Regions from separate parts of the Stenotrophomonas sp. YJH_SMC_82 genome, predicted to be linked through region 2. Evidence: riboswitches for the same ligand, from Rfam matches in the RefSeq annotation. Region 2 holds a riboswitch; the other holds the start of a gene.

Region 1 (14,881 bases), on a different contig from region 2:
TACGACAAGGCCGACGACGTCGATACCCGGCGCAAGCCGATCGAACACCGCACCGCCGACGGCCGCCTGCTGCTGGCGGTGCCGACCAGCAGCTTCGACCGCGGCATCAGCAGCAGCGGCTACGCCCTGCTGCTGTTCAACCCCAAGCGCAGCGAGGACGACCTGGACAGCAAGGTCTGGCGCTACGTCGGCTCGGTGCGCACCGGCGAAGACAACAGCGCGGCCTGCGACGACGGCAACGTGATGCCGTGCACCGACAGCGATGGCGAACTGGCCTTCGTGGCCGATGGCAACGGCCTGCCGCAGCTGACCGTGACCTTCAAGGGCACCACCATCGAAGCCCCGGGCAAGACCCGCGCGCTGGGTGCCGGCGACACCGTGCACTACCGCTTCGACAGCAAGGCCCAGCAGTACATCGCGCCCTGATTTCCATCCGCCGCAGGCGGGTTACCTGTTGACCGACATGTTCTTGACTCACGGATGAGTCCGGTTGGCGATTCGCGGCATCGGCCGCTCCATCAACCCCGAGGAAAACGTCATGGCACAGCATGACTACAGCAAAAAGGAAGTCCTGGACATCGTCGAGCAGGTCGCCCGGCAGAAGGGCATCCCGGTCGATGACTTCATGCGCTTCGCGCACATCGAGACCGGCGGCACCTTCAACGAGCGCGCCCACAACACTTCGACCGGCGCCAAAGGCCTGTTCCAGTTCGTGCCCGGCTCGGCCCGCCAATACCACCTGACCGGCCACGAATTCGACCCGACCCGCAACACCGAAGCCGCCGCGCAGATGTACCAGGACAACCTGGGCTCGATGGCGCGCCGCAATGAGCGCACCGGCCACCCGTACCTGTCCGGCGGCGACACGCCGACCGGCCTGGACCTGTACCTGGCCCACCAGCAGGGCAGCGCCGGCTATGGCTCGGTGCAGACCGCGATCGCCACCGGCACCTTCGGCGTGGTCCGCAACGGCCATGGCGAAGAGATCAACATGCGCCGCAACGTGCTCAACCAGATCGGGTCCGATGCCAAGGCGCTGACCGGCCACACCCTGGCCGAAATGCGTGGCATGAACGACGGCGACCTGGCGCGGACCTTCTCCAGCTACTACATCCACAAGTACGCAGCGATCAGCATCCCGGAAAAGCACATCACGCCGCAGACCGTGGCACCGGGCCAGGCCCAGGCTCCAGGCACACCTGCGCAGACCGCCGCAGTGGGTGCCGCTGCGGCCACGCTGGCGGCGACCGCAACGGCTCCTGCTGCGCCGAAGCCGGGCATCGAACTGCACGCCGCGTACGACGCTGGCGTGAAGTACGACGATGTGAAGTACGCCATCAACATCCCGGGCCACGCGCTGTACGTGCCGGGCAAGACCGGCAAGAACGTGGACCAGGGCTACATCGATTGCTCCGGCTGGGTCGGCACCCTGCAGAACCGGACCATGGACGAGATCAACCAGAAGGCCGGGCACGCTGTCTTCAGCAAGGCCGACCGCATCGACCTGGGCAACCTCGGTTCCGGCGGCATCGTGCACAAGGCCGTCGAACAGTCCGGCGTGCTGCTCGAGCGCGACGCCATCCTCAAGCCCGGTGCGCTGAAGGAAGGCATGGTCATCGGCCTGGATACGGCCAGGACCCGCCACGAGCACTGGAATGGCATCGACCACATCGTGATGGTGGTGCGCGACCCGAACACCGACAAGCTGCTGATCAGCCAGTCCACCGGCAGCAAGGGCGTGCACACCATGCCGGTGGAGGATTACCTCAAGCAGGTGAAGGACCACCCGCACTGGAAGCTGTTCGCGTCGGACCCGTTGTCCAAGGCGCGCGACCTGCTGGAAAGCCGCACCCAATCGCATGAGCAGACCCAGGGCAAGCCTGCGGCCGAACACAAGGCCGCTGCCGCCCCGCACGCCGAGCTGTACAAGCCGGGCGCGCACAGCGAGGGCGTGCGCAAGGTGCAGGAGCAGCTGGGCCACCTCGGCTATGCCGGGGCCGACGGCAAGCCGCTGGCCGAGGACGGCCGCTTCGGCCGCAATACCGAAGCGGCGGTACGCCAGCTGCAGAAGGACAACGGGCTGGTTGCCGACGGCATCGTCGGTGCAAAGACGCTGGATGCGATCAAGGAGGCCCGCGAGCGCCCGCTGCTGAACGACGAGCGGCACCCGCGCAATCCGATGTACCTGCAGGCCACCGAAGGCCTGGAGCGGATGCCGGCGGGCACCTTCAAGGACCGCCACGCGCTGGAAAGCGCCGCAGCGGCCCTGACCAGGGAGGCGCATGCCGCCGGCCTGCAGCGCATCGACGCGGTGGTGCCCAGCCCGAACGGTGAGCGCCTGTTCGCCGTGCAGGGCACGGTCGGTGACCCGGCGGCCAGCCGCGTTGCGGTGGAAACCCGCACCGCCAGCGAGCAGAGCATGGCGCTCAGCAGCGGCGCGGTGCAGGGCGCGCCGAACGTGCTGCACCAGCAGCAGGACGCGCAGCAGGAACAGACCCGCCAGGCGCAGAAGGCCATGGGCGTCTGAGCCCGCAGCGCCTTGCAGACCGGGAGGGGCCGCGCCATGCGCGGCCCTTTCCCTTTCTGCCAGCTGAGCGGTAAAAGCCACTTTCAGCCTTGCTTCATGCCGCCTGCCGCTAGATGAATGCGCAAGCCGCCCGGTAGGCCAGGCAATGTTCCGGCAATGTCGGAACGCCAGCGTGGTCTCCACGGCAGCCGGGGCGCCCCGCGCCCTCCCTGCCCAGCGTGGCATGCACCTCACAGGAGAACCGAACATGCTCAGTACTTCCACACTCAGCTTCCGTGGTCTGGCGATGGCCCTGGCACTGGTTGCCGGTGTCGCCGTGGTCAGCGATGCCAGCGCGATGTCGAGGAAGGACAAGCGCACCCTGGTCGGCGCCGTGGTCGGTGGCGTGGCCGGCAACCTGCTGTCCAACGGCGACCCTGCGGCCACCGTCGGCGGTGCCGTGGCCGGCGGCGCGATCGGCAACCTGACCACCTCCGACCGCCGCGACCGCCGTTACTACGACAATCGCCGTTACGACGACCGCTACGATCGCCGTTACGACCGTGGCTACTACCGCAGTGGCTACTACGACCGTGGCGATGACCGCCGCTGGCAGCGTGAGCGCTACTACGACAACCGCTACTACCACGACCGCGGCCGCCATCGCGGCTGGTAAGCAGCGCCGACATACCGATGACGCGGAGACGGGCGGGTCGATGACCCGCCCGTTTGCGTTGGCCACGCGCATGGCGTTGAATGCGCAGCCTTGGATGTGACTTTCCCGATCGGACTGTGGCATGACGTCTTCCTCCCACCGCGTGCAGGGCCTCAACAACGACGAGGTCGCTGCCGACTGGCCACCGATCAGCGCGGCGGACATCGCGTGGCTGAGTACGCGTTACCCGCAGCTGGGCGGGCACAGCCAACCGCGCTGGCACAGCCCGCGGCCGCTGTCTGCCGCCGCCATCGTCGACGGCACGCGCGGCGCGGTGTTCATCAAGCGCCACCACCACAGCGTGCGCAGCGCGGCCTGTCTGGAAGAAGAACACCACTTCATCGCCCATCTCGCCGCCGCCGGCGTGCCAGTGGTGCAGGTGCTGCCGGCCACCGATGGCCACACTGCGGTCGAACACGGCGAATGGACGTTTGAACTGCACGATGTCGGCGTGGGCGACGACCTGTATCGCGACGCGGTGTCGTGGTCGCTGTTGACCGATGTCGCGCAGGCCCGCGAAGCAGGGCGCACGCTCGCACAGCTGCACCGTGCCGCCGCCAGCTACCACGCGCCCCAGCGCAGCACCCATCTGCTGGTGGCGCGCGACGACCTGATCCGTGCCGACGATCCGATCGCCGCCATCAAGGCAGGACTGGATGAACGTCCCGGGCTGGCACGCTATCTCGCGCGCATTCCATGGGAAGCACAGCTGCAGCGCGACGTGCTGCCGTGGCACGCCGGCCTGGCCGAGCGCCTGCGCGCCGAGCCCCGGCTGTGGGCGCACAACGACTGGCATGTCTCCAACCTGCTGTGGCGCAACGGCGAGGTCAGCACCGTGCTGGATTTCGGCCTGGCGTCGCCCACCAGCGCGCTGTTCGACCTCGCCACCGCGATCGAGCGCAACGCAGTGGCGTGGCTGGAACTGGAGCGCGGCATGGAGGCGGTGCGCATCGATATCGCGCTGGCCCTGCTCGACGGCTACCGCGAGGTGCTGCCGTTGTCGGCGGCACGCGTGCACCTGCTGGCCGACCTGCTGCCAATGGTCCATTTCGACTTCGCACTGTCCGAAGTGGAGTACTTCGAAGGTGTCACCCGCTCAACCGCGAATGCCGACGTGGCCTGGCAGCCCTTCATGCTGGGCCATCCGGCGTGGTTCCACAGCGCGCCGGGGCGGGCACTGCTGCAGGCCCTGCACGCCGTCGCGTGATCCGGTTGACGCAGCGTTGCGGTCAGATCCCTTTCCGCAGGAAAGGGATCTGACCCCGGCTGGCGCTCGCAAATCCGTACCATTTGTAGTGAAATGGTCACCTGAAGCGGGGGTGCCTGGATCTGCCAGGCTGAGAGAGTCCCTTGGAACCTGATCCGGTTTGCACCGGCGTAGGGAGCTTTGAGCCGCAGCCACACCCCCATCATGGGCCGGTGCACCTGCGCGCCGTCGCTTCGTCTCCCTTGTTGTCCGAAGACGAACCGAATGAACCGCTGCCTGCGCCCCACCCTGCTCTCACTCGCCCTCTGCGCCGCGCTGCCGCTGCATGCCAGCGAGGCCGAGGCCACCACCGATGCGGCTGCCACTGGTGCCGAACGCTCGCCGACCGAACTGGCGGCGGTGCGCGTGGAGGCCGGCAAGCCGAAGGCCGATACCTCGCGCGTGAATGCCTTCGGCGGCGGTTCGTGGAAGGACACGCCGGCTTCGGTGAACGTGCTCGAGCGCGACTATCTCGAACGTCGCCAGGTACGTTCGCTGTCCGAGCTGGCCAGCAACGATGCCTCGCTGGGTGATGCGTATGCACCTGTGGGCTACTACCAGAACATCGCCATCCGCGGCTTCGCGCTGGACGCCGCCACCGGCTACCGCTTCAACGGGCTGTCCATCGCCGGCGAGCAACGCTTGGCGCTGGAGAACGTGCAGTCGGTCGAGATCCTCAAGGGTGAAGCCGGCCTGGCGGCAGGGGTGATGGCGCCGGGCGGGATCATCAACTACATCGGCAAGCGCCCGGCTGAAGTACGCACCGCCACGCTCGGCACCGATTCGGAAGGCTCACGCTACGTCGCCGTCGATGTCGGCCACTGGATCACCCCGCGTTTCGGCCTGCGCCTGAATGCCGCATGGGACTCCAGCAATTCCTACGTCGCGCACGCCGATGGCCGCCGCAACTTCTACTCGCTGGCCGCCGACTGGCTGATCGGCGAGCGCGGCAAGCTGGAAGTGGATGCCAACTACCAGACCAGCTCGCAGCGCTCGGTGTCCGGCTACCAGCTGCTGGGCGCGCGTGACCTGCCGCGCGGTGTCGACCGCGAGCACCTGCTCGGCTACCAGCCGTGGCAGCGCCCGGTGGATATCGCCAGCACCAACATCACCGCGCTGCATACCTACGACTTCAACGATGCCTGGCAGTCGCGCGTCTCGGTCGGCCACAGCCGCTCGGTGATCGATGACAACGTCGCCTTCGCCTACGGCTGCTACTACGCCGTGCAGTGCGCCGATGGCAGCGTGCCAGGCAACTACTTCGCGCCCAACGGCGACTACGATGTCTACGACTACCGCAGCCCGGACGACACCCGCCGCAACCAGCAGGCCCGTGCCGAGCTGCGTGGCCGCTTCGAGACCGGCAGCGTCGGCCATCAGCTGACCCTCGGTGCCGACTACTTCCGCCGCACCGTGGACAAGCGCCCGAGCGTCAACGAGTACGTCGGCACCAGCAACATCCACGACCCGCAGGTGCCCGTGTTCGAGCCGTCGCCGAAGATGCCCGGCCCCTCCGCACGACGCCTGGACAGCCGCCAGACCGCGTTCTTCGCGCTGGACCGGATGAGCTTTGGCGATGACTGGCAGTGGTTGGCCGGTGGCCGCTTCGTGCGCCTGAACGAGCGTGCCTACGACAAGCGTGGCGTTCCGCAGCGGCACAGCCGCCTGTCGCGGTTCCTGCCGCAGACCGCGGTGGTGTGGAAGGCCACCGATCAGCTCAACGCCTATGCCAGCTACGTGCGCGGCATTTCGCTGGGACAGGAAGCGCCGTTCTGGACCAGCAATGCCGACACTTTCCTGCCGTCGGTGCAGTCGCGGCAGCTGGAAGTGGGCGTGAAGTACGTGCCGGTCGAAGCACTGACCCTGGGCGCGGCGGTGTTCCGCATCTCGCAGCCGTACCAGTACGCCAGGCCCGACAGCAGCGACGTCGGCTACACCTTCGTCGAGGAAGGCACGCAGACCCACACCGGCCTGGAGCTGACCGCCAACGGCCAGCTGACCGACACACTGCAGATCGTGGCCAGCGCCAGCGTGCTGCAGGCGCGCGCGCGCGACACCGGCACGCCGGCCTATGAAGGCCATCAGCTGGTGAACGTGCCGAAGGTACGCGCCAGCGTGCACATGGCCTACGCGCTGCCGTTCGTGCAGGGCCTGGACGTGACCGGTGGCTGGCGCTATGCCGGTGCCAACGTGGCACGCGCCGACGGTGGCGTGCGCGCGCCGGACTACTCGGTGTTCGATGCCGGCCTGCGCTTCCAGCATCGCCTGCACGAACGCGCGGTGACCTGGAACCTGTCGGTGGACAACGTATTCAACCGCTTCTACTGGCGCGATACCGGCAGCAGCGGCGGTGACTACTACCTGTTCCCCGGTGCACCGCGACAGGCCCGCCTGTCGGTGACGTTCGCGCTGTGAGCGGCGTGATGCTGGAGTGGACCGCCGCGCTGTGCAGCATCCTCGGCGTCTGGCTGATGGCCCGGCGCCGGCTGGCAGCGTGGCCGGTGGGCCTGCTGTCGGTGGCGCTGTATGGGCTGGTGTTCGCCGAGGCCAAGCTGTACTCGGACACCCTGCTGCAGGTCGCCTTCGGTGGCTTCCTGGTCTACGGCTGGCTCAACTGGCGGCAGCACGCCGCCGATGAGGGCAGCATCCGCATCGTGCCACTGGCACGCGGCACGCTGCTGCGCGACCTGGCCTTCGGCCTGTGCGGTGGCGTGGCGCTGGGTGCGGCCATGCACACCTTCACCGATGCCGCGCTGCCCTGGCTGGACGCGATGCTGACCGCGCTGAGCCTGGTCGGCCAGTGGTGGCAGGCACGCCGCCACGTGGCCTGCTGGTGGGTGTGGATCGCGGTGGACGTGGTCTATGTGGGTGCGTACCTGTTCAAGTCGCTGCACGTGACCGCGGCACTGTACGTGTTCTTCCTCGGCCTGGCCGTGTTCGGCCTGCGCGCATGGAGCGCCGCCGCGCGTGAACCGCAGGTGGCAACGCGGTAGCGCCACGCCATGCGCGGCCGGGCTACCGGTAGTCGCCAACCTGGGTTGGTGCGCGCCTGCCGACCAAGGTCGGCATCTACCCACCACATCCACGCATGGCGTGGATCTACTTCGGCTCCAGCAACAGGCCCAGGCGCAGCGGTTGGCGCATGTCGGCCGGCGGTGCCGCCTGCAACGGCGCGGCCTGCAGCGTCGCGCGCAGGTCGGCGTCGACCTGGGCATCGCCCAGGCTGTCGAATTCCAGTTTCGAAATACGGCCATCCGCCGCGATCCACACGCTCACCGGCAGCGGTGCCGGTGTGTCAGGGTGCGCCTGCAACCACGCCAGCACACGCTGCGCCTGCGGGTCCTGTTCCTGCTGCAGGCGCTGCTGCAGCTGGCCACCCACGGCGGCGGCGTAGGCCATCCAGTGCGCAGGGGCTTCCTGCGCGGAAACGCTGGCACTCCCCAGTGCCAACGCGCCGAACACCGCAGCCAGACGCCGCCACCAGCGGCGTAGGCCGGTCCTGTTTGCTGACACCATCGCCTGCCTCCTGCACTCCCATCCAGCGCGCCATGGTCGGCGCCATAGATGACAGGCGGATGGCGGCCGGTGATGGCCCGGCGCTTCGAGCTTGCCCGATTGCGAGGGATTGCCTTCGATCAGTCCAGACAAGCCTTCAGATCATCACGTGTCCAGCCGGTGAGGCCTGCACCCTTCCAGTAGCGTGCAGACGTACCAGTCGGGACAGGGGCAAGCTCGACAATGGCAATCACCCCATGGTTCACAGGGTTGTCGATGACAATGCGCTGCCCGGATTCGGTGGGCAGCACGCGCACGACCTTGTTGCGTTGTGTCCATGTCTGGGACAGGCAAACGGTGACCTGCTGTACCGATTTCGAAGAACCAAATGACTCGGGCGTTTGTTCAAGCAGACCAGGTGCTGTCGAGCAGCCGGCGATGCCCATGAACAATGCCGCCAGGAATGGGGCTCTCAAGACAGACATACGTCCTCCAGATGCATACGCGTGCGTTGATCACTCGCCCAGGTCGGCCAGCACCTTGCGCGAGGGTGCAAAGAAGGTCACGCCGGTGGTGGCGGTGGAGAAATCAAGGATGCGGTCATGCAGCGGTGCGGGATTGCCGATGAACATGCGCTCGAGCATCTTCTCGATCACCCACAGGCGGCGGGTGTAACCGATGAAGTAGGTACCGTACTCGCCACGGCCCGGGTTGGCGAACGGCATGTTGTCGCGCAGGATCTCGTGCTCGCCGTCGGCGTCCTCGATGGTGCATAGCGTCTTGTGCGATTTCTGCGCATCGGCCGGCGCATCATCCAGCTCGATGTTGTCGTGCTTGGTGCGGCCGATGATCGCTTCCTGCGCCTCGGTCTTCTGCGCGCGCCAGGCATCGAGGTTGTGCAGGTACTTCTGCACCACCACGTAGCTGCCACCTGCGTGGTCCGGATCCTCGTCACCAACAATCGTGGCTTCGGGCAGCGACAGTCCTTCCGGATTGGCGGTGCCGTCGACGAAGTCGAGCAGGTCGCGGCCATCGAAATAGCGGAAGCCGGCCACGTCATCGACTGCTTCCACCGCATCGCCGAACGCCATCAGCAGGTTGCGCTCGAAGGCCACGATCAGGTCCATGGTGCGTGCGCGGATGTGGTACAGCAGGTCACCGGGCGTGGACACGGCGGTGTGGGTCGCGCCCTTGATCTCGCGGAACGGCTTCAGCTCGCGTGGCGGCGTGGAGCCTACCAGCGGCTGCCACACGCGATGGCCGATGGCCACGTTGCAGGTGAAGGTGCGCTCGATCTCGCGGATGGCGGTGTTCTTGATCAGATCGTCGGTACTGGCCAGCACCTCGCGCGCCTTGGCGATCGACGCCTCGTCATCCTTCACCTTCAGCACCAGGAACGCCGCCGAATGGGTGAGCGGCGCAGTGATCTGCTGCGGCTCGTTGTCGAGCGTGTGGTTGACGGCGGTGATCGGTGCGGGCTGGGAGTTCACGGCGGTTCCTGCTGGCTTGAGGCGGACGCATCGCGTGTGGCGATGTGCGGGCGATCATAGCGGAACCGCCTGACCGGGGACGGAGCGGTTCTCGTTCCGTCCACCGGCGAAGGTACGAAGACCTCAGTCCACATCACTCCAGACCGCCAGCTCGTAGCCGTCCAGATCGCGGAAGTGGAAGCGGCGGCCGCCGGGGAAGGCGAACACCGCCTGCACCACCTCGCCACCGGCGGCGACCACGCGCTGCTGTGCGTCGGCCAGGTCCGCGCAGTACAGGATCACCAGCGGTCCTCCGTGAGCACGCAACGGCGCGTCAGACACGAAGCCGCCCTTCAGCCGGCCATCGTCGAACTCGGTGTAGGACGGACCATAGTCGGTGAACTGCCAGCCGAACACCTCGCCGTAGAAGCGTTTGCTGCGGGCGATGTCGGCGACGTTGAATTCGATGTTGTCGATGCGGCGTTCGGCTTCGTGGGTAGCTTCGTGGCTCATGAGGTTGCTCCGTGATTGGAACCCCAGCTTCGGTCAGCGCGGCACGGCGGTCTTGAACAAAACGGCCATCATTGTCCCCACTCCAGGCGCAGCTCGCTGGCGGTCATGCCAGTCAGCTCGCGCGCCTCGCGGCTGAGATGGGCCTGGTCGGCATAGCCGGCATCAGCGGCCAGCATCGCCAACGAATGCTGTGGCAGCGCGCGACTCTGGCGCAGGAAACGTTGCAGCCGCAGGATCCGCTCCAGCGTCTTGGCGCCGTAGCCGAACTGCGACTGGCTGAAACGCCGCAGGCTGCGCGGGCTCAGGCCCAACTGCGCCGCCAGCGTATCCAGCGTGGCATTACCCGCGGCGAGCGCTTGGAACAGGACATGGGCGCGCTGCGCCGGCGTATCGAGCGCGGCCGCACCCATGTGCTGTTGCAGGCAGTGCGCCATTCGCTGCAGGCGCTGTGCAGGCGCGGTGTCGCCGATGGAGGCCGCCGCCTTGTTCGCCCACGCGCCCTTCAGATCAGCCAGTGGCACGGCCTGGCCGATGATCCCGGCCAAAGGCAGGCCCAGCGCGGCCAATGCCTGGCCGGGGCGGAAGCGTGCGCCCAGCACCTGCGCACCGGGTGCCAGCGCCGGGTGCGCGGCCACACGGTCCGGGCCGACGACGAACAGCGCACCGTCGCGCCAGAGGATATCCACGCAGCCATCGGGCAATACGGTGATGTGCCCATCGGCATCGGCAGGAAGCTGGCTCTGCCACAGCTGGCCAAAGTGGCCGCGCAGCGGCGCAGGCGTCAGATGTTCCTGGTAGGTCGTGCCGGTGCCTGCAAGAGAGGAAGGGTCGCCCATGCCGCATTGTGGCGCCACGGGGCCCATAAAAGTGAAGCCCGGCGCGAGGCCGGGCTTCGGTTGGCGTGTGGGAGAGAGAGAGAGAGTCACACGCCAGCACAACACGCACTAACGACAGGCGTTTGTTACCAGGTGAAGCGCGGGCCCACGAACCACTCGCGGTCGCCGGCCTTGGCCAGCTTCACTTCGCCACTCAGGCCCCAGTTCTGGTTGAACTTGGCGGTGGCGCCGACGCGGCCGTAGAACTCGCCGTCCGGGTTGATGCCGTGCTTCTTGGTGTAGTCCTCGTAGCCGGCCATCACGTAGCCTTCCACGTACGGGTTGAACGCGGTGCGCACGCCGACTTCGGTCGAGTAGCCGTTGAAGTCCAGGCCATGCTTCATGTCGAACTTCTGGTACGCAACGCGGGCCACCAGGTCGGTGTTCGGTGCGATGCCGTAGTTGTAGCCGGCACCGATGCGCCACTGGTCGACGTCATTCTTGAACTTGTCGGTCTCCTGCGCGCTGTAGTCGCCGAAGATGTGGAAGTTCGGGTGCACCGCCACGGAACCCTTCACCTTCCAGCCATCGGCGTCGCCGCCCTTGGCATCGGTGTTCACGTAGCCGCCTTCAACGTAGTTGTACGACAGGCCGTCGGTTGCCGATGCAGCGAACGGCAGGGCAGCCAGGAGACCCAGGGCGAGCAGCGAATTCTTGTTCATCGGGACACACCTTTAATTATTTTGGTTTCGTCGGCCGCCTCCCAGGAGGGGGAGAGAGAGGAGGCGGTCGACAGGTGTGAATTATCCGTTAGGGGGTCTAATCGACCCTGAATATTGAACTGACTGGTGTATAAATAAGGCTGGCGTTCAGGGAACTCCACATGCCGCACGCGTCCGTCGCATCACTGCTGTTTCCGCCCCATGCGCGCCGCGCGGTGCGGGTGCTGCTCCTCGTCGCCCTGCCGATGATGCAGCTGCCAGCCAACGCGGCCGAGCGCGCCCAACCTTCTGCACGCATCGTGGTACAGACAGACGATGTCACGCGTTTCTTCAGCGTGCTGGATGCCACTGGAGGAAAACCCAGTGCCGAAGACCTGCAGCGCGGCTATCTGGACACCGGCACGGAGGCATTGCGCAGCTTCACCGACAGCCGCATCGGATCAATGGAGCGTTTGGCCAGGACCATCCAGGACAAGCCGGCGTTGTTCGCCAGGGCGCGGACCTGTGCAGCGGCATTGCCGGCGATCCGCGCGCGGGTTGCCGACGCACTCGATCGGTTGGGCACGCTGCTCCCCACTGCACGTTTTCCTCCGGTCACCGTGCTGGTCGGGCGGGGTAACAGCGGCGGCGTCACCACCGAAGATGGTGTGGTGATCGGACTGGAAGCACTGTGCAACGCCGACTGGATGCAGGCCGATGTAGGTGACCGCTTCGTGCATCTGATCGCGCATGAGTATGTGCACGTGCAACAGCCCGGTGCACGCGTGGACGTAGAGCAGCCCACCCTGCTCTATCAGACGTTGCTTGAAGGCGGCGCCGAGTACGTGGGTGAACTGATCTCGGGGCAACCGGCCAACGCGCATCTGCGTCGCTGGGCCCAGGGCCGCGAATGTGCGCTGGAGCGCGCGTTCGTACAGGACGGTGGGGGCACCGATCTTTCGAAGTGGCTGTACAACGGCCCCGGCGATGAAGCACGACGTGGAGATCTCGGATACTGGGTCGGCTACCGCATCGCGCGCAGCTATGTTTCCCGCGCGCCAGACAGGACCAGGGCCATCGCCACGCTGCTGGATGTGCGGCCCGACGCCGCCGCGACCGTGTTCGAGGCGAGTGGATGGACGCCTGCCTGCACTGCTGCCAAAGGCATGGAAACGCAAGTGCTGTGAGAGCCGCTTCATACTGATGAATTGGCGACCTTGAACAGGCACAAGGCACGCCGCCGACGTAGATCAGCTCGCCTGATCCCGCTTGTTAATGTTGGGTCAGAGGCCGGCTTCACAGTGCTTCCACGTATTCAAATTCCAGCTGAAAGCGCTTGGTAGCGGCGGGAACAAACGCCGCTATATTCCAGCTTCCCCAGACGAAGGAGGGAGTGCAATGAACCTGAACCCGCAACACATGAAGACGGCCCGCGCACTTGCTGTAGCGCTCATCGCCACCGTCAGCCTTGGCGCCTGCGCGTCATACAAGAACGAGTTTGCAACCATCAACTCGCGTCTCGATCAGCTCGACGTCAAGGTGCAGGGCGCTGCGCAGAGCGCGGAGTCCGCCAACCAGTCCGCACAGCAGGCCAATCAGCGCCTGGACCAGATCGAAGGTCGCGTGCAGCAGCTTGAAAGGGCACCTGCCGGCCGCAAGCCGCGCGGGTAATCGCTCCCTCACCTTTTGAATTGATCCACCTCTGTATCGGGTGTATCGGGGACCCAGTGGCCTTCGCCGGCCACTGGCATCCTTCCACCCACGATTGCATTGCAAGGAGCCGTCCCATTCGTACTTCCCCCTCCCCTGCACGCCGCGCCCTCCATGCCTCCCTGGCCATGGCACTGGCCGTTGCGTGCAGCGGCGTAGCCAACGCCAGGGACAAGGACGCACCTGCACCATCGGTCGCCGCCGTTGATGAACTTCCGCCCGACCAGAGCGTGTCCGAGACAGTGATCGAGCTGGCCGGCTGGGTGGTCGCCAGCAAGGACAACCAGGGCTATCCGTTTGCGGTCATGGACAAGGCGGCGGCGCAGGTTCTGGTCTTCGGCGGTGACGGCAAGCTGCGCGGCGCCGCACCGGCGCTGTTTGGGTCGGCGATCGGCGACCATTCCGCACCGGGCGTCGCCAAGCTCGCACTGAGCGCGATTCCCGGCCACGACCGCACCACGCCTGCCGGCCGCTTCATTGGCGGTTACGGCCCGTCCGACGATGCCGGACGCGTGCTGTGGGTGGACTACGATTCCGCCGTGTCGATGCACCCGCTACCGCCGGGCAGCCCGAAGGAAAAGCGCGCCGAGCGGTTGGCATCGCCCTCGCCGGACGACAACCGCGTCACCCACGGCTGCATCAATGTCTCGCCCGCGTTCTACGAGCAGATCGTGCAGTCCACGTTCGAGAAGGGCGGTGTGTTCTACATCCTGCCGGACAAGGATTCGATCGCGAAGACGTTCCCGGAGTTCGCGCAGAGCCGTGCCGTCACAGATGGCAACCAAAAGAAGACCGCACAGCACGCTGGCGAGTAGTGCGTTTGTGCGTCCGCCCTGGGCGTTGTGGGCACATGCCGCCCGCCGGGCGGCTGCGATGCACAGTCTGCTCATGGAGAGTCGCCTGCGTGTGAGGCGTGGTGCCCCCGAGGCCCGGCACGCTGGCATACTGCGCCCGTAGACGATCCTGCGAGGCAATGTCTGCCTCGTCCATGAGGCCGCCGGTGGACCCACTCTTCCAGTTTCTGCTGAGCACGATGGGAGGCGTATTCGTCTTCCTGTTCTTCGTGGCGCGCGACTACCTGCGTGGATTGGGGTGGCTGCTCGGTTCCTGGGATCCGAACATGGGGCACGCGACCGAAGATGCGCTCATTTCGAAGGCCAATCGCAGCGCCTTGCTGATTGCGGCGGTGCTTCTGGCGTGGGCCTTCATGGGCCCTTCTCCCTACCGCCGCAACTGGGAAATCGAAGTAATGGGCATCGGCACCGGCATGTTGCTGGCCTATGTGGTGATCATCCGCCTTGCAGCTTCAAGGGTGAAGAGGCTGCTTGGGTGAGCGTGCCTCACATCGGCACCAATGAGGATCAGGAAGCCGTAGCCTCTGCAGCCCGCGCCAATGCCGCGGCGTGCGCGTCGCCCTTCCGCTCGCTGTAACGGTCTACCAGGTAGTCCGACCGGCCCCGCGTCAGCAGCGTGAACTTCACCAGCTCTTCCATCACATCCACCACCCGATCGTAGTACGGCGAGGGCTTCATCCGGCCGTCGTCATCGAATTCCTGCCAGGCCTTGGCCACCGACGACTGGTTGGGGATGGTCAGCATGCGCATCCAACGACCAAGCACGCGCAACGCGTTGACCGTGTTGAACGACTGCGAGCCGCCGCCCACCTGCATCACCGCCAGCGTCCTGCCCTGCGTGGGCCGCACGCTGCCAT
Region 2 (14,881 bases):
TTCCACGGCAGTGACCTGCACGGACACGCAGTCGTAGATCTTCTCGATCTGCCGGCACAGCGTTTCCGCCGGGCGCTGGCCATCCACCACCAGCTGCAGGTGCCAGCGGCCATCGTCGTCGGCCACCGGCGCACCGCTGATCGCGCGCGGTGCGAAGCCGCGGCGTTCGGCCATGCCGATCACGCGCAGCAGCGCGCCTTCGGCCGGGTGCAGCACCAGGTCAAGCCGGTATTGCATTGGGGGTCTCCTGGCGGGCATGGGCGGGGTTGCTTTCCAGCATCGTGCTGTTGGCGGTGTTCGGCGGCACCAGTGGCCACACGTTGGCACGTGCATCGATGGCCACGTGCAGCAGGGCCGGGCCCGGTTCGGCCAGCAGCGCGGCCAGGCCGCCTTCCACGTCGTCGCGGTTGTCGATGCGGGTGGCGGCGATGCCGAACACCTGTGCCAGCGCCACGAAGTCCGGGTTGTCGGACAGGTCGATCTCGCTGTAACGCTCGGCGAAGAACAGTTCCTGCCACTGCCGCACCATGCCCAGCGAACTGTTGTCCAGCAGCACGATCTTCACCGGCAGGCGGCAACGCGCGATGGTCGCCAGCTCCTGCACGTTCATCATGAAGCTGCCGTCGCCGGACACCAGCACCACGGTGCGCTCCGGGCATGCGAACTGCGCACCCATCGCCGCCGGCAGGCCGAAGCCCATGGTGCCCAGCGCGCCACTGGTCAGGTGGTTGCGCGGGTGGTTGAAGCGGCAGTGCTGCGCCACCCACATCTGGTGCTGGCCGACATCGCAGGCGATCACCGCATCGGCCGGGGCCAGCTCGCTCAGGCGCTTCAGCAGCGCCGGGGCATAGATGTGCTGGCCCGGTGCGTCGTAGCGTGCCGAGAAGCGGTCGCGGTGCTGCGCGCAACGCCTGCGCCACGCGTCCTGGTGGGCCTTGGGGGAGGGGAAGGCCGCACGCAGGGCACGGATGGCATGGCCGACGTTGCCAGGCACGGCGACATCGGCGCTGCGCAGCTTGGAGATCTCGTAGGCGTCGGCATCGATATGGACGACGCGGGCGAACGGTGCGAACTCGGCCAGCTTGCCGGTGGCGCGGTCGTCGAAGCGTGCACCCAGCACCAGCAGCAGGTCGCTTTCCTGCACCGCCATGTTGGCCGCGCGGGTACCGTGCATGCCCAGCATGCCCAGTGACTGCGGATGGCTGGCCGGCAGCGCGCCCAGGCCACGCAGGGTCATCACGGTGGGGATGGCGCTGGCTTCGACGAAGTCGCGCAGGTCCTGCACCGCATCGCCCAGCGCGATGCCGCCACCGGCGTAGACCACCGGCTTCTCGGCGGCCGCCAGTGCGGCGATGGCTTCGGCGATGGCCGCTTCGGCCGGCGCAGGTGGCGGCTCGACGCTGCTCGGCACGTGCGCCGGCAGGTGGCTGGCATCGGCCAGCTGCACGTCCTTGGGCAGGTCGATCAGCACCGGGCCGGGCCGGCCCTCGCGGGCGACGCGGAAGGCATCGGCGACCACGCGCGGCAGGTCGTCGACGCTGCGCACCAGCCAGCTGTGCTTGACGATCGGCATGGTCAGGCCGAACACATCCAGTTCCTGGAAAGCGTCAGTACCCAGCAGCGGCGTGGCGACCTGGCCGGTGATGCAGACCATCGGCACCGAATCCAGCATCGCATCGGCAATGCCGGTGACCAGGTTGGAGGCGCCCGGGCCGGAGGTGGCCACGCAGACGCCGACCTGGCCGCTGGCGCGGGCGAATCCATTCGCCGCCAGTGCGGCACCCTGCTCGTGGCGGACCAGGATGTGCTTCAGCGACGAATCCACCAGCGCGTCGTAGAACGGCATGATGGTGCCGCCGGGATAGCCGAACAGCGTGCGGATGCCTTCGGCTTCCAGCGCCTGGGTCAGCCAGCGCGCGCCGTTGGGCGGCGCGCTGCGGTGTGTGGAAGAGTTCATGGGGGAACCTTGCAAAGCGGGTGGGGGAGGGCCGCGCGGTTACGCGGCCTGTCCTTGCAACCAGACCATCTTGGCGCGCAGTTCCTTGCCCACCTTCTCGATCGGGTGCTCCAGGTCGGCCTGCTTGAACCGGTTGTAGTTCGGCAGGCCCGCTTCGTACTCGGCCACCCAGTTCTTGGTGAAGGTGCCGTCCTGGATGTCCTTCAGCACTTCCTTCATGCGCGCCTTGGTGCCGGCGTCGATCACCCGCGGGCCGCTGACGTAGTCGCCGTACTGCGCGGTCTCGGAGATGAATTCCAGCATGCGCGAGATACCGCCTTCATAGAACAGGTCGACGATCAGCTTCAGTTCGTGCAGCACTTCGTAGTAGGCGATCTCCGGCTGGTAGCCCGCTTCGACCAGGGTCTCGAAACCGGCCTGCACCAGTGCCGAGGCACCGCCGCACAGCACCGCCTGCTCGCCGAACAGGTCGGTCTCGGTCTCTTCCTTGAAGGTGGTCTGGATCAGGTTGGCGCGTGCACCGCCGAGGCCGGCCGCATAGGCCAGTGCGTACTCGGCCGCCTTGCCGCTCTTGTCCTGGTAGACCGCCCAGATGCAGGGCACGCCACGGCCGATCTCGTACTCGCGGCGCACCAGCGCGCCCGGGCCCTTGGGCGCAACCAGCACCACGTCCAGGTCGTCGCGCGGCCTGATCATGTCGAAGTGCACGTTCAGGCCGTGCGCGAACAGCAGCACCGCACCCTGCTTCATGTTCGGCGCCAGCACGTCGTCGTAGAGCTTCTTCTGCACCATGTCCGGGGTCAGCACGGCGACCAGGTCCGCATCCTTCACCGCGTCGGCCGGTGCTTTCACGGTGAAGCCGTCGGCCTGTGCCTTGACTTCGGTCGGGCCGCCCGGACGCAGGCCTACCACCACGTCGAAGCCGGATTCGCGCAGGTTCAGTGCGTGGGCGCGGCCCTGGCTGCCGTAGCCGATGACGGCGATCTTGGTCTGGGGCAGGTCGTTGGTGCTCATGGGGGAGGTTCCTTGCGGTGGGAAGAAAAAAAGAACGGCCGGTCGTCGAGGTGACGTACCGGCCGGTCAGGGGAAAGCGGTGGAGGAGGCACCATGCGCCGCGCAGGCACAGCCACCACGAGGCGTGGCGGCGGTGTGGGTCCGGGTTTTGCGTTGGGCGTTGTGCATGGTGGTTGCGTCTGAAACCAGGTTCTGAAATGAAAAAACCCGCACCGGGGCGGGTGCGGGTTTTTGAAGAGTTCCGGTGTATTCGTTGCTTACACGCTGGCTCGTCCCGCACCTGTTGGTTGGGTAATAAGTACGAGCACAAGAATCGAACGCAGCGAGGCGGCGCCGATGTCGGCGGCTTCGTTGTGGGTTCGCGGTGGCGTGTTGTGATGCAACATGTGATCGAGAGAAACACAGCCGTTTTGGCGATGTCAACCCTCGCGACGGAATTCTTGTTGGTTTCCGTTGCATCCGGCGCAATCGCCTGTGGCACAAGGATGGTTGCCGCTGAAAGTGTTTCGGTGAACCGGAATTCACTCCTTTCAGGGCGGTTTTTGCGCGGAATCCGGCGGATCCTCGCCTTGCTGGGTGCGGACCTTGCACACCCGCCCCAGGATCAACGTCCATGACCTCTGCCCGATACCCCAGGATGGCCGCAGCGGCGAAGATCGGGGGACCACCCTTCCATCGGAACCCGACCGTGTCCCGACGCCTTGCCCGTTCCCTGCTGGCCGCCGCTGTACTGGCCGCTGTGCCCGCACTGTCTTCGGCCGCCGACCGCATCACCGGCCACACCTTTGCCACCCGTTCGGAGGTGATCGCCCCGCATGCGATGGCCGCTACCTCGCAGCCGCTGGCCACCCAGATTGCACTGGACGTGATGAAAGGGGGAGGCTCGGCGGTGGACGCGGCGATCGCCGCCAACGCCGCGCTTGGCCTGATGGAGCCGACCGGCAACGGCATCGGTGGCGACCTGTTCGCCATCGTCTGGGACCCGAAGACGCAGAAGCTCTACGGCTACAACGGTTCGGGGCGCTCGCCGAAGTCGCTGACCCTGGCCGAGTTCCAGCGACGTGGCCTGAAGGACATCCCGGCTACCGGCCCGCTGCCGGTCTCCGTGCCCGGCGCGGTCGACGGCTGGTTCGCGCTGCACGACCGCTTCGGCCGCAAGCCGATGGCCGACAACCTGGCGCCGGCCATCCGCTACGCGCGCGAGGGCCATCCCGTCGCCGAGGTGATCGCCTACTACTGGGACCGCTCGGTGCCCAAGCTGTCGCAGTACCCGGGCTTCAAGGAGCAGTTCACGATCAACGGCCACGCCCCGCGCAAGGGCGAGATGTGGAAGAACCCGAACCTGGCCAGCACCCTGCAGCAGATTGCCGACGGCGGACGCGATGCCTTCTACAAGGGCGCCATTGCCCACACCATCGGCGACTACTTCAAGGCCAATGGTGGCTACCTGAGCTACCAGGACATGGCCGACCACCATGGTGAGTGGGTCGAACCGGTCAGCAGCAACTACCGTGGCTACGACGTGTGGGAGCTGCCGCCGAACAGCCAGGGCATCGCCGCCCTGCAGATCCTCAACGTGCTGGAAGGCTACGATTTCTCGAAGATCCCGTTCGGTTCACCCGAGCACGTGCACCTGTTCGTCGAAGCGAAGAAGCTGGCCTTCGCCGACCGTGCGCGCTTCTATGCCGACATGGCCTTCCAGCCGGCGCCGGTGCAGAAGCTGATCTCCAAGGAATACGCCGCGCAGCGCCGCGCACTGATCTCGATGGACAAGGCGCTGAAGGAAGTGCAGCCGGGCACGCCGAAGCAGCTGGAAGAAGGCGACACGATCTACATGACCGTGGCCGACGCCGACGGCATGATGGTGTCGTTGATCCAGTCCAACTACCGCGGCATGGGCAGCGGCATGGCGCCGCCGGGACTGGGCTTCATCCTGCAGGATCGTGGCGAGATGTTCGTGCTGCAGAAGAACCATCCCAACGGCTATGCACCGGGCAAGCGGCCGTTCCAGACGATCATCCCGGCGTTCATCACCAAGGGCGGCAAGCCGTACGCCAGCTTCGGCGTGATGGGCGGCGCGATGCAGCCGCAGGGCCACGCGCAGATTGTGATGAACCTGGTGGATTTCGGCATGAACCTGCAGGAAGCCGGTGACGCACCGCGCATCCAGCACGAGGGCTCGACCGAACCGACCGGACAGGCCACGGCGATGACCGACGGTGGTGAAGTGAATCTGGAAACCGGCTTCCCGTACGAGACGGTGCGTGCGCTGATGCGCAAGGGGCATCGCATCGTGTTCGCCGATGGGCCTTATGGCGGGTACCAGGCGATCATGCGCGACCCCGAGAGCGGGGTTTATTACGGAGCTTCGGAGAGTCGCAAGGACGGGCAGGCGGCGGGGTATTGAGGTTTCCCTGCCACCGGGCGCAGCCCCCTCTGCGGTGATGGTTCAGCGATGCTTGGCTTGGCCGGGCGGATGGATTGTCTGGGGGACGCCGTGAATACGTCCCTGTAGGCTCGGTCGCCGCATCCATGCGGCTCACGCCCCCAGCCAACCCACCCGCCCGGCCACGGACAGTTTCCGTGTCCGTCACCGCAGGAAAAGAAAAAGAAGAGCAAGAGCAAAGGCAACGGCAACAGCCGCGGGCTTTGGGTTGGGGTCGGATCCGTTTTCCGCAGGAAAACGGATCCGACCCCTTCTTGTTTTCCGATACACATCTTCCACGCAAAGCGTGGAAAACCAACCGTCACCGGAAATCTGTCGGGCGTGGGGCGGTGTGGGTGGGCAGGACCGTTGGCGCCATGGATGGCGCCATCGAGGCCCCATGGATGGGTTCACGGCGCGTCCTGCCCACCCACACCGCCCCACCCAACCAGCAGCAACCCGGAGCCGCCTTTGAATTTGACCTTGGCCCTTGCCTGGAAAAGCGGTGCAGCCGCAGGCTGCAAAACACACTCAATCTTGATCGTGCGCGCGCGCCGCCTCGGCCTGGGTCTCCTCCTGCGCCGCCATCTCGCGCGCGATCCACGCATCGATCATGTGCCGCTGGCGCTGCGCCTGCCGCCGCTCACGCGTGTACTCCTGGTCGAGCACGCGGTACAGCGACACCATCACCAGCACCATCAGCAGCGCGAATGGCAACGCCGCAATCGTGATCATGCCCTGCAGTGCATCCAGGCCACCGGCCAGCAGCAAGGCCGCTGCGATCAACGCCACCGCAATGCCCCAGGCCAGCTTGCGCTTCAACGGAGGATCGCCTGCTTCGTCAGTGGACATGCTGGCCAGCACCAGTACCGCCGAGTCGGCCGAGGTCACGAAGAAGATCATCAGCAGTACCAGTGCGATGCACGACAGCAGCAGCGGCAGCGGCATGCTGTCGAACAGCGTGAACAGCACGGTCTCGTAGCCATTGCCCAGCGCCTGCACCAGGTCGGCATGGCCGAAGATCTGTGCCCACAGCGCGGTGCCGCCGAATACGGCGAACCAGAAGAAGCCCAGCAGCGTCGGCGCGAGCACGACGCCGATCACGAACTCGCGCACGCTGCGGCCGCGCGAGATGCGTGCGATGAACGACCCCACGAACGGTGCCCACGAGATCCACCAGGCCCAGTAGAAGATTGTCCAGTCCGCCACCCAGGTGCTGCCGGAGAACGGTGACATGCGCAGGCTCATCGTCACCAGCTGGTTGAGGTAGGAGCCCAGCGTGGTGGTGAAGGTATCGAAGATGAAGCCGGTCGGCCCCAGCACCAGCAGGATGGCGGCCAGCAGGGCAGCCAACGCCAGGTTGAAATTGGACAGCCACTTCACACCTCGCTCCACGCCACTGGCGGTGGACGCCATATACAGCACGAAGGCGACGGCAATGATGGTCATCTGCACGGCGACGGTAGCCTGCACGCCGAACACGCGCTCGATGCCGGCGGCGATCTGGATGGTGCCGAAGCCCAGCGTAGTCGCGACACCGATCGCGGTGGCGACCACTGCAGCGATGTTGACCGCCCTACCGATCCAGCCGCGATGGTGGCGGCCGATGATCGGCTGCAGCATGTCGCTGACCAGGCCGCGGCCGTTGCGGTTGAACTGGAACCAGGCCATTGCCAGCCCGATCAGCGCATAGATGGCCCACGGATGCAGGCCCCAGTGGAAGAATGCATAGCGCATCGAGGCGCGTGCCGCATCCAGGCTCTGCGGAGCAAGCCCTTCCGGTGGCTTGCTGAAGTGCGAAATGGGCTCGGCGGCGCCCCAGAACACCAGGCCGATGCCCATGCCGGCGGCGAACAGCATCGACATCCAGCTGGCTCGCGAGAACTCGGGCTCGGCGTCTTCGCCACCGATGCGCAGGTTGCCGAAGCGACCGAAAGCCAGGTACATCAGGAACACCAGGGCCAGGAATACCACCAGCAGGTACAGCCAGCCGACGCTGCGGATGACTTCTGCCAGCATCGACTGCACCACGGCATTGAAGGGGCCTGGTGCAATACCGGCAAGCAGCACCAGCAGCAGAACCAGTGCGATGGAAACGCGAAACACCATGAAGGAGCTTCTCCGATCAAGGGATTGAGGGGAGCGAGCAGAGCTTGCAGCGAAGGACCGGCGGCATGCAGCGCGAACCGGGCAGGGGCCGCGTCGGCGGCGAAGGACGCATCGGTCGCTGGAGGGCGACGGACGTGCACGTTACTGAACGCGACGTCATGGTTCTGTTAACGAACAACGATCCGGATCAGATCCGCTTTCCACAGGAAAGCGGATCTGACCGCGGGGGCAACTCCCGGAGCGGGCGGTCTATGCTCTAATGCACGCCAAGAAGCGGGGGTACCGCGGCCATGTGGCCACGGTTGAGACAGTCCCTTGGAACCTGATCCGGCTCATACCGGCGTAGGGAAGCTTTGCAGTGCAGCCGTGCCCGGACACCGCCCAAGGACCGTCCGTGCGCGGTCGCAGTGCGCCGCCGCTTCGTCCCTGACCTTCCTGGACGATGCCCGATGAACGCACAGCTCTCCGCCCTGCAGCAACAGGCCCAGCAACTCTCCGAATCCGTGACCCGGCCCATTCCCGGCTCGCGCAAGATCCACGTACCCGGTTCGCGTCCGGATCTGCAGGTGCCGATGCGCGAGATCGCGTTGACCCGCACGCCGACGCTGTTCGGCGGCGAGGAGAATGCACCGGTCACGGTCTACGATACGTCGGGCCCGTACACCGATCCGGACGCGCGTATCGATCTGTCCGCGGGCCTGCCGGCGCTGCGTCGTGGCTGGGTGGAGGAGCGCGGCGATACCGAACAGCTCGACGGCCTGAGTTCGTCGTTCGGCCGCGACCGCGAGCACGATCCGAAGCTCGATGCTGTGCGCTTCCCCACACGCAGCCTGCCGCGACGTGCACGTGCAGGCGCGAACGTCACCCAGATGCACTATGCGCGCCGCGGCATCATCACGCCGGAAATGGAATTCGTCGCCATCCGCGAAAACCAGCGGCTGGACGCGATCCGCGATGCCGGCCTGCTGCAGCAGCACCCGGGCGAGGCGTTCGGCGCCTCGATCCAGAAGATCATCACGCCGGAGTTCGTGCGCGATGAAATCGCGCGCGGCCGCGCGGTGCTGCCCAACAACATCAACCATCCGGAAAGCGAGCCGATGATCATCGGCCGCAACTTCCTGACCAAGATCAACGCCAACATCGGCAACAGCGCGGTGTCCTCGGGCATTGCCGAAGAGGTGGAGAAACTGGTGTGGGCGATCCGCTGGGGTGGTGACACCGTGATGGACCTGTCCACCGGCAAGCACATCCACGAAACCCGCGAGTGGATCATCCGCAACTCGCCGGTGGCGATCGGTACCGTGCCGATCTACCAGGCGCTGGAGAAGGTCGACGGCCGCGCCGAAGCGCTCACCTGGGAGATCTTCCGCGACACGCTGATCGAGCAGGCCGAGCAGGGCGTGGACTACTTCACCATCCACGCCGGCGTGCTGCTGCGCTACGTGCCGCTCACCGCCAAGCGCGTGACCGGGATCGTCAGCCGTGGTGGTTCGATCATGGCCAAGTGGTGCCTGGCGCACCACAGGGAGAATTTCCTCTACACGCACTTCGAAGACATCTGCGAGATCATGAAGGCCTATGACGTGACCTTCTCGCTGGGTGACGGCCTGCGCCCGGGCTGCATCGCCGATGCCAACGACGCGGCGCAGTTCGGTGAGCTGGAGACGCTGGGTGAGCTCACCAAGATCGCCTGGAAGCATGATGTGCAGACCATGATCGAAGGCCCCGGCCACGTGCCGATGCAGCTGATCAAGGAGAACATGGACAAGCAGCTGCGCGAATGCGGCGAAGCGCCGTTCTACACGCTGGGGCCGCTGACCACCGACATCGCGCCGGGCTACGACCACATCACCAGCGCGATCGGTGCGGCGATGATCGGTTGGTTCGGCACGGCGATGCTCTGCTACGTGACGCCGAAGGAACACCTCGGCCTGCCCAATCGCCAGGACGTGCGTGACGGCATCATGGCCTACCGCATCGCCGCGCATGCGGCCGACCTGGCCAAGGGCCATCCGGGCGCGCAGGTACGCGACAACGCACTGAGCAAGGCGCGCTTCGAGTTCCGCTGGGAAGACCAGTTCCACCTTGGCCTGGATCCGGAGAAGGCCAGGGAGTTCCATGACGAAACGCTGCCGAAGGATGCGCACAAGCTGTCGCACTTCTGCTCGATGTGCGGCCCGCACTTCTGTTCGATGAAGATCACCCAGGATGTGCGTGACTACGCCGAGGCCGGCATGAAGGAGAAGTCGGAGGAGTTCCGCGCCGCGGGTGCCGAGGTCTACCACCAGGGGTGATGCGCAGACGGTGGTGCCGGCCCGCGGCCGGCACTACCGCTCATCACGCCGCTCCCGGCTATCCTCCGCCCATCATCCCGGGGAAAGGACACCATGCCTGTTGCCATGACCACCCGTTGGCTGGCCATTGCCCGCCGGCATCCTTCGGCCTGGTTGCTGGGCGCGCAGCTGCTGGCGGTGCTGCTGTATCCCGCGCTGGATGACACCGCCGCCGGCCGCGCGGCACTTGGCATGTTCGGCATGGCGGTACTCGGCCTGGCGCTGTGGGTGGTCCAGCGCAGCCCGCTGGGCACCTGGCTGGCGCTGTTGCTGGCCATTCCCTCGGTGGTGTTCTCGTTGGCAGGTGCATTGCTCGAGCGCACCGCATTGCTGACCACCGCGCAGGTGCTGGAGAGCCTGCTGTACTTCTACACGGCTGGCGCCCTGATTGCCTACATGCTCCAGGACCACAAGGTCACCCGCGACGAACTGTTCGCCGCTGGCGCAACCTTCACCCTGCTGGCGTGGGCGTTCGCCTTCGCGTTCGCGGTGTGCCAGCAGTGGTATCCGGGCAGTTTCCAGGGCACCGGCGGGCAGGCGCAGCGCAGTTGGATGGAGCTGCTTTATCTCAGCTTCAGCTTGCTGTCTGGAGTCGGCTTGAGTGATGTCGTGCCGCTTCATCCACAGGCACGAGCACTGGTCATGCTGGAGCAGTTTTCCGGCGTGATGTACGTGGCTTTGGTGGTCTCGCGGCTGGTCGGATTGACCATGCTGCGGCGCATGTGAAAATGAACGCCAGATAAAAATTTCGCGCCCAAGAGGGCGCGAATGATGTCGCGAATTATGTGAATGCGTCGGCGAGAGAGAGCCTGATGTCGACCACGCGATAGGCGAGGTAACTTGCATAGGCTAGTATTCGCGCGCTCGATTGTTTTTGCGGTATGCGCCGATGCTTTGTGCGGAGTCTGGCTTTTCGCTGTTCCCAGGACGGGACCGTAACGAAGGCAAACACTGCCCGGGACCTGTCTCTACTGTGTAGCAGAAAATGAACAGCAGCGAAATACAGCCACCCGTGTCCGATCGGATACGGATAGGAGAGTGCATCGTCACTCTGTCCTCGCGCGAAGTCGAGGTCGTCGGTGCGCGTCGTCCGCGCCGGCTGACGCCGAAGGCGCTGGGCGTGCTGCGCGTGCTGCTGCGGCAGCCGGGCCGTGTGGTCACCCGCGACGAGTTGTTCGCCGAGGTGTGGCCGGACACGCTGCCGACCAACGATGTGCTGACCCAGGCCGTTACCCAGCTGCGCAAGGCGTTCAGCAACGACGACGACAGCGGCCAGGCCTACATCGAGACCATTGCCAAGACCGGCTATCGGCTTCTGGTACCGGTACAGGCGCTGGACGATGCGGAGCCGTCGGCTGCGGGCTTGCCTGACGACGAAGGTGTGGACGTGCAGCCCGCACTCGCCGCCGCTGCGGTGCTGCCCGCGCGCGCGCAGGAATCGCGCCGCCGCTGGCGCCATGTCCGCCGCCGCGTGCTGCTGGCGCTGGGCGTGTTGATGCTGGCCACGCTGCTGGTGATGACCACGCTGCTGCTGCGCCGCGCACCGGCCAACAGTTCGCCGGTGGAGGCCGCCGTGGAGAACGGCACGCGGGTGATCGGCAGCCCCCAGCGTCCCTATCGGTTGATCACCGCAACCAGCGGCTTTGAAACCTATCCCACGCTGTCACCGGATGGTTCGCTGGTGGCCTATGAAGGCGCCAACGAAGATGGCAATGGCGGTGGTGCGATCAAGGTACAGACCTCCGGCAACGCGCCGGCGCGCCAGTTGCTGGCGCCGCCGGCCGGTGCCGTCGATCGATTCCCGAACTGGTCGCCGGATGGTCGCGAAATTGCCTTCGCACGGTTCTCTGCCGACGGTGGCTGCCAGGTGCTGATCGCCAGCGCTACCGGTGGCGCACTGCGCCAGGCCACGCGCTGCGATGGCACCGAGCTGCTCAGCTTCGACTGGACGCCCGATGGTCGCGGCCTGGTGTTCGGCAGCATGGTCGGGCGCTACGCGCACCGTGGCATCCGCGTGCTGGACCTGGCCAGTGGTCAGTGGCGCGCGCTGGCGTACAGCGTCGACCAGGACGACTTCGACTACGCACCGCGTTACTCGCCCGATGGGCAATGGCTGGTGTTCGTGCGCAATCCGCAGCTGGGCGATCTGTGGCGGGTGCCGGCCGCGGGCGGTAAGCCCGAGCAGTTGACCAACGAGGCGGCAGAGCTGCGCGGATGGGCCTGGCTGGACGATGGCCGCACCATCGTGTTCGGTCGCCGCGTCGACAGCGAGGCGCGGCTCTATTATCTGGACGTCGAGCGGCACACGCTGCGCGATGCCGGCCTGGATGATGCGCAGTGGCCCGCCGTGTCGCGACGTGGCGGGATGCTGGCCTTCGTCCACCGGCGCGCGCAGTTCGGCGTGTTCAAGGTGCCGGTGCAGGGCAGCGGCGCGCCCGAACGCCTGTTTGCATCCAGTGGCCGCGATGGGCAGCCGATGGCAGCGCCGGATGGCCGCCAGCTGGTCTTCACCTCGGATCGCTCCGGCAGCTTCGCCCTGTGGTGGGCGGACATGCAGCGGCCGGATTCGCTGCGCCCCATTGAAGGGCTGCGGCCGGAAGCGCGGCAGGCACCGGACTGGTCGGCCGACAGCCGCCAGTTGCTCGTGGTCGGCCGCGACGCGCATGGGCGCACGGTGGTCTACGAAATCGCGCCACGCGATGAACGCCTGCAACCTTTGCCGGTCCCGGCCGAACAGCCGCTGCAGGCCCTGTATGGCGCGTCGCCGGAGCAGTTGTTTGTGGTCGAGCGCGATGCCGACCAGCGCACCCGGTTGAGTCTGTTCGACCGCAGCACCCAGCCCTGGCGCCGGTTGGCCAGCATCGAAGGGGTGTCGCAGGCGCGCTTCGACCGCAGCAGTGGCCGCGTGTTGTTCACCCGCCTGGCCGCCGGTGGCCTGTGGTCGGCTGATGCCGCGTTGTCGTCGGGCAGCGTGCAGCAGATCAGCGATGACCGGCCCAGCCGCTGGCGATACCGGGCCTGGACCGTGGCCGGCAACACTGGCGTCGGTTACCTCGGTACTTCGAGCACGTGTGGCACCACCTTCGTGCGCATCCTGCCCGGCCGCGCGGAGCCGGAACGCTGCCTGGATGCGGAACGGCTCAGCGCCGGCAACGGACTCAGCGCCAGCGCTGACGGGCGTGACCTGTTCGTGGCGATGGCGGTCAGCGATGGTGCCGACATCGGTGTGATGCGGTTGCCCGAACGCCCCCCCGCGCTGTTTCCGGCGTTCTCCAAGTTATTGTTTTTCAGTGGAAATGGGCCTTCGTAATTTCTTCGTCTGGATCTCGTCGCGAATTCGTGGCGATCTCGTCGGACTTTCCTGACGCGGTGCCGCCTGATTAGGCAAAACGGAGTCCTGTACTAGGCAAATCCGTGGTGCCCCCATGCGTCAACTCTCGCTGGCCGATCGCGGCCAAACCGTCTCCCTGGACCGGTCGCTCGACGATGTCACGCCGACCTGCCTGGGCGTGGCCCGGCTGGGCAGCCTGCAGACCGCCGGCTCCAGCTTCACTGTCTGGATGCAGGTGCGTGGCAGTTCGTGGGTGGAGGCCAAGGAAGGACGATTCCGCCTGCGCCAGGGCGAGTGGATCGCCTTCGAGAAGGAATCGCGGCCGTTGGTGCAGGCCGGTCGCAACGGGTTGTGCGTTGGCCTGAACCTGAACGTTGAAGCGCTTCGCGTGCTGACCGAGATGGCCGACTGTGGCCTGTATGCCGGTCGTGGCCGCATGAACCGCAGTGACGCCCGCGTTGCGCTGCGCTTGTGGCGCGATGCGCTGGCCAGCGGCCAGCCGGCCCAGGCCTTGCGTCCGCTGCTGCTGCACCTTGCTGGCCTGCAGCGTGGCCTGGCCGACAACGTGCAGCGCTGCCCAGGCCGCTCGCGCAGCCGCAAGCGCCAGGTGTTCGGCCGCATGCAGCGTGCGCGCCTCTATCTGGAAGGCAACAGCCACCGGGTGGTGCGCATCGGCGAACTGGCCGAACTGACCAACTTCTCCAGCTGGTACCTCTCCAAGACCTTCCAGAGCCTGTACGAGGAAAGCCCGCAGTCGCTTTCGGCACGACTGCGCCTCGAACGCGCCGCTGATCTGCTGCGCGACACCGACATGATGGTGGGCGAGGTCGCTGCCGCCAGCGGTTTCGACAACTGCTGCAGCTTCGCGCGTGCGTTCCGCGCCCGCTACGGCCAGTCCGCGTCGCGCTTCAGGGAGAACGGCGGCTTGCTCCCGCCACAATCCGCAAAGTCTCCGGTTGGTTCGCGCAAATACAGCGCTGCAACGCAATCGTAACGTGCTGGGGTGTTTTAACACGCTGCTAACACGTACCTTGGAGAGATAGATGAACGTTCGTAATCCCGCAGTGCGGTTCGGCTTGCTGCCGGCCGGCATTGCGCTGGCGCTGGCGCCGGCCTTTGCTTCGGCTCAGGAAGCAAAGGGCACCACCGACCTGGACCGCATTTCGGTCACCGGCTCGCGCATCCGCGGCGCCTCGGTGGAGACCCAGCAGCCGATCCTGACGATGACCCGCGAATCCCTGGAAAAGCAGGGCTTCTCGAGCGTCGCCGACGTGCTGAACAACCTGACCTCGGCCGGTTCCCCGGCCATTTCGCGTTCGGAGTCGCTGGCTTCGGGCGAGAACGTGGGCGGCTACTACGTCGACATCCGCAACCTGGGCGCCGAGCGCACCCTGGTGCTGATGAACGGCAAGCGCCTGGGCGCTTCGACCTCGGGTCTGCAGGACCTGAGCCAGATCCCGATGTCGGCCGTTGAGCGCATCGAGATCCTGAAGGACGGCGCCTCGTCGATCTACGGTTCCGACGCCATTGCCGGCGTGGTCAACGTGATCACCCGCAAGAACTTCGACGGCGGCGAAGCCAATGTCTACGTCGGCCAGTACGGCAAGGGCGACGGCGACAGCGAAACCTATTCGATGACCCTCGGTGCCCGCGGTGAGCGCGGCAGCCTGACCCTGTCGGCCGAGTACTCGAAGCAGGATCCGGTGTGGGCC

The links. A riboswitch is a leader RNA that binds a small molecule or an ion and turns the genes downstream of it on or off. The one in region 2 is predicted to bind thiamine pyrophosphate.
Region 1: another riboswitch for thiamine pyrophosphate. It lies ahead of AC5P53_RS18395 (TonB-dependent siderophore receptor); the one in region 2 lies ahead of thiC (phosphomethylpyrimidine synthase ThiC).

What each region holds. Positions count from the first base shown of each region.
Region 1 covers NZ_JCAFSE010000005.1:186,306-201,186, forward strand. The annotation lists gene AC5P53_RS18375 (hypothetical protein) at 1-426, shown strand, start outside; gene AC5P53_RS18380 (peptidoglycan-binding protein) at 539-2,527, shown strand; gene AC5P53_RS18385 (glycine zipper 2TM domain-containing protein) at 2,775-3,182, shown strand; gene AC5P53_RS18390 (phosphotransferase enzyme family protein) at 3,304-4,428, shown strand; TPP riboswitch at 4,527-4,622, shown strand; gene AC5P53_RS18395 (TonB-dependent siderophore receptor) at 4,693-6,882, shown strand; gene pnuC (nicotinamide riboside transporter PnuC) at 6,891-7,460, shown strand; gene AC5P53_RS18405 (hypothetical protein) at 7,567-7,983, opposite strand; gene AC5P53_RS18410 (hypothetical protein) at 8,103-8,408, opposite strand; gene AC5P53_RS18415 (Dyp-type peroxidase) at 8,478-9,452, opposite strand; gene AC5P53_RS18420 (VOC family protein) at 9,576-9,944, opposite strand; gene AC5P53_RS18425 (helix-turn-helix transcriptional regulator) at 10,013-10,780, opposite strand; gene AC5P53_RS18430 (OmpO family porin) at 10,906-11,481, opposite strand; gene AC5P53_RS18435 (DUF2268 domain-containing putative Zn-dependent protease) at 11,643-12,647, shown strand; gene AC5P53_RS18440 (hypothetical protein) at 12,859-13,131, shown strand; gene AC5P53_RS18445 (L,D-transpeptidase) at 13,299-13,985, shown strand; gene AC5P53_RS18450 (hypothetical protein) at 14,171-14,503, shown strand; gene arsH (arsenical resistance protein ArsH) at 14,532-14,881, opposite strand, start outside.
Region 2 covers NZ_JCAFSE010000001.1:752,378-767,258, forward strand. The annotation lists gene AC5P53_RS03400 (ACT domain-containing protein) at 1-237, opposite strand, end outside; gene ilvG (acetolactate synthase 2 catalytic subunit) at 221-1,957, opposite strand; gene ilvC (ketol-acid reductoisomerase) at 1,997-2,971, opposite strand; gene ggt (gamma-glutamyltransferase) at 3,660-5,378, shown strand; gene AC5P53_RS03420 (BCCT family transporter) at 5,928-7,505, opposite strand; TPP riboswitch at 7,771-7,872, shown strand; gene thiC (phosphomethylpyrimidine synthase ThiC) at 7,955-9,799, shown strand; gene AC5P53_RS03430 (ion channel) at 9,893-10,564, shown strand; gene AC5P53_RS03435 (winged helix-turn-helix domain-containing protein) at 10,824-13,148, shown strand; gene AC5P53_RS03440 (helix-turn-helix transcriptional regulator) at 13,264-14,163, shown strand; gene AC5P53_RS03445 (TonB-dependent receptor plug domain-containing protein) at 14,213-14,881, shown strand, end outside.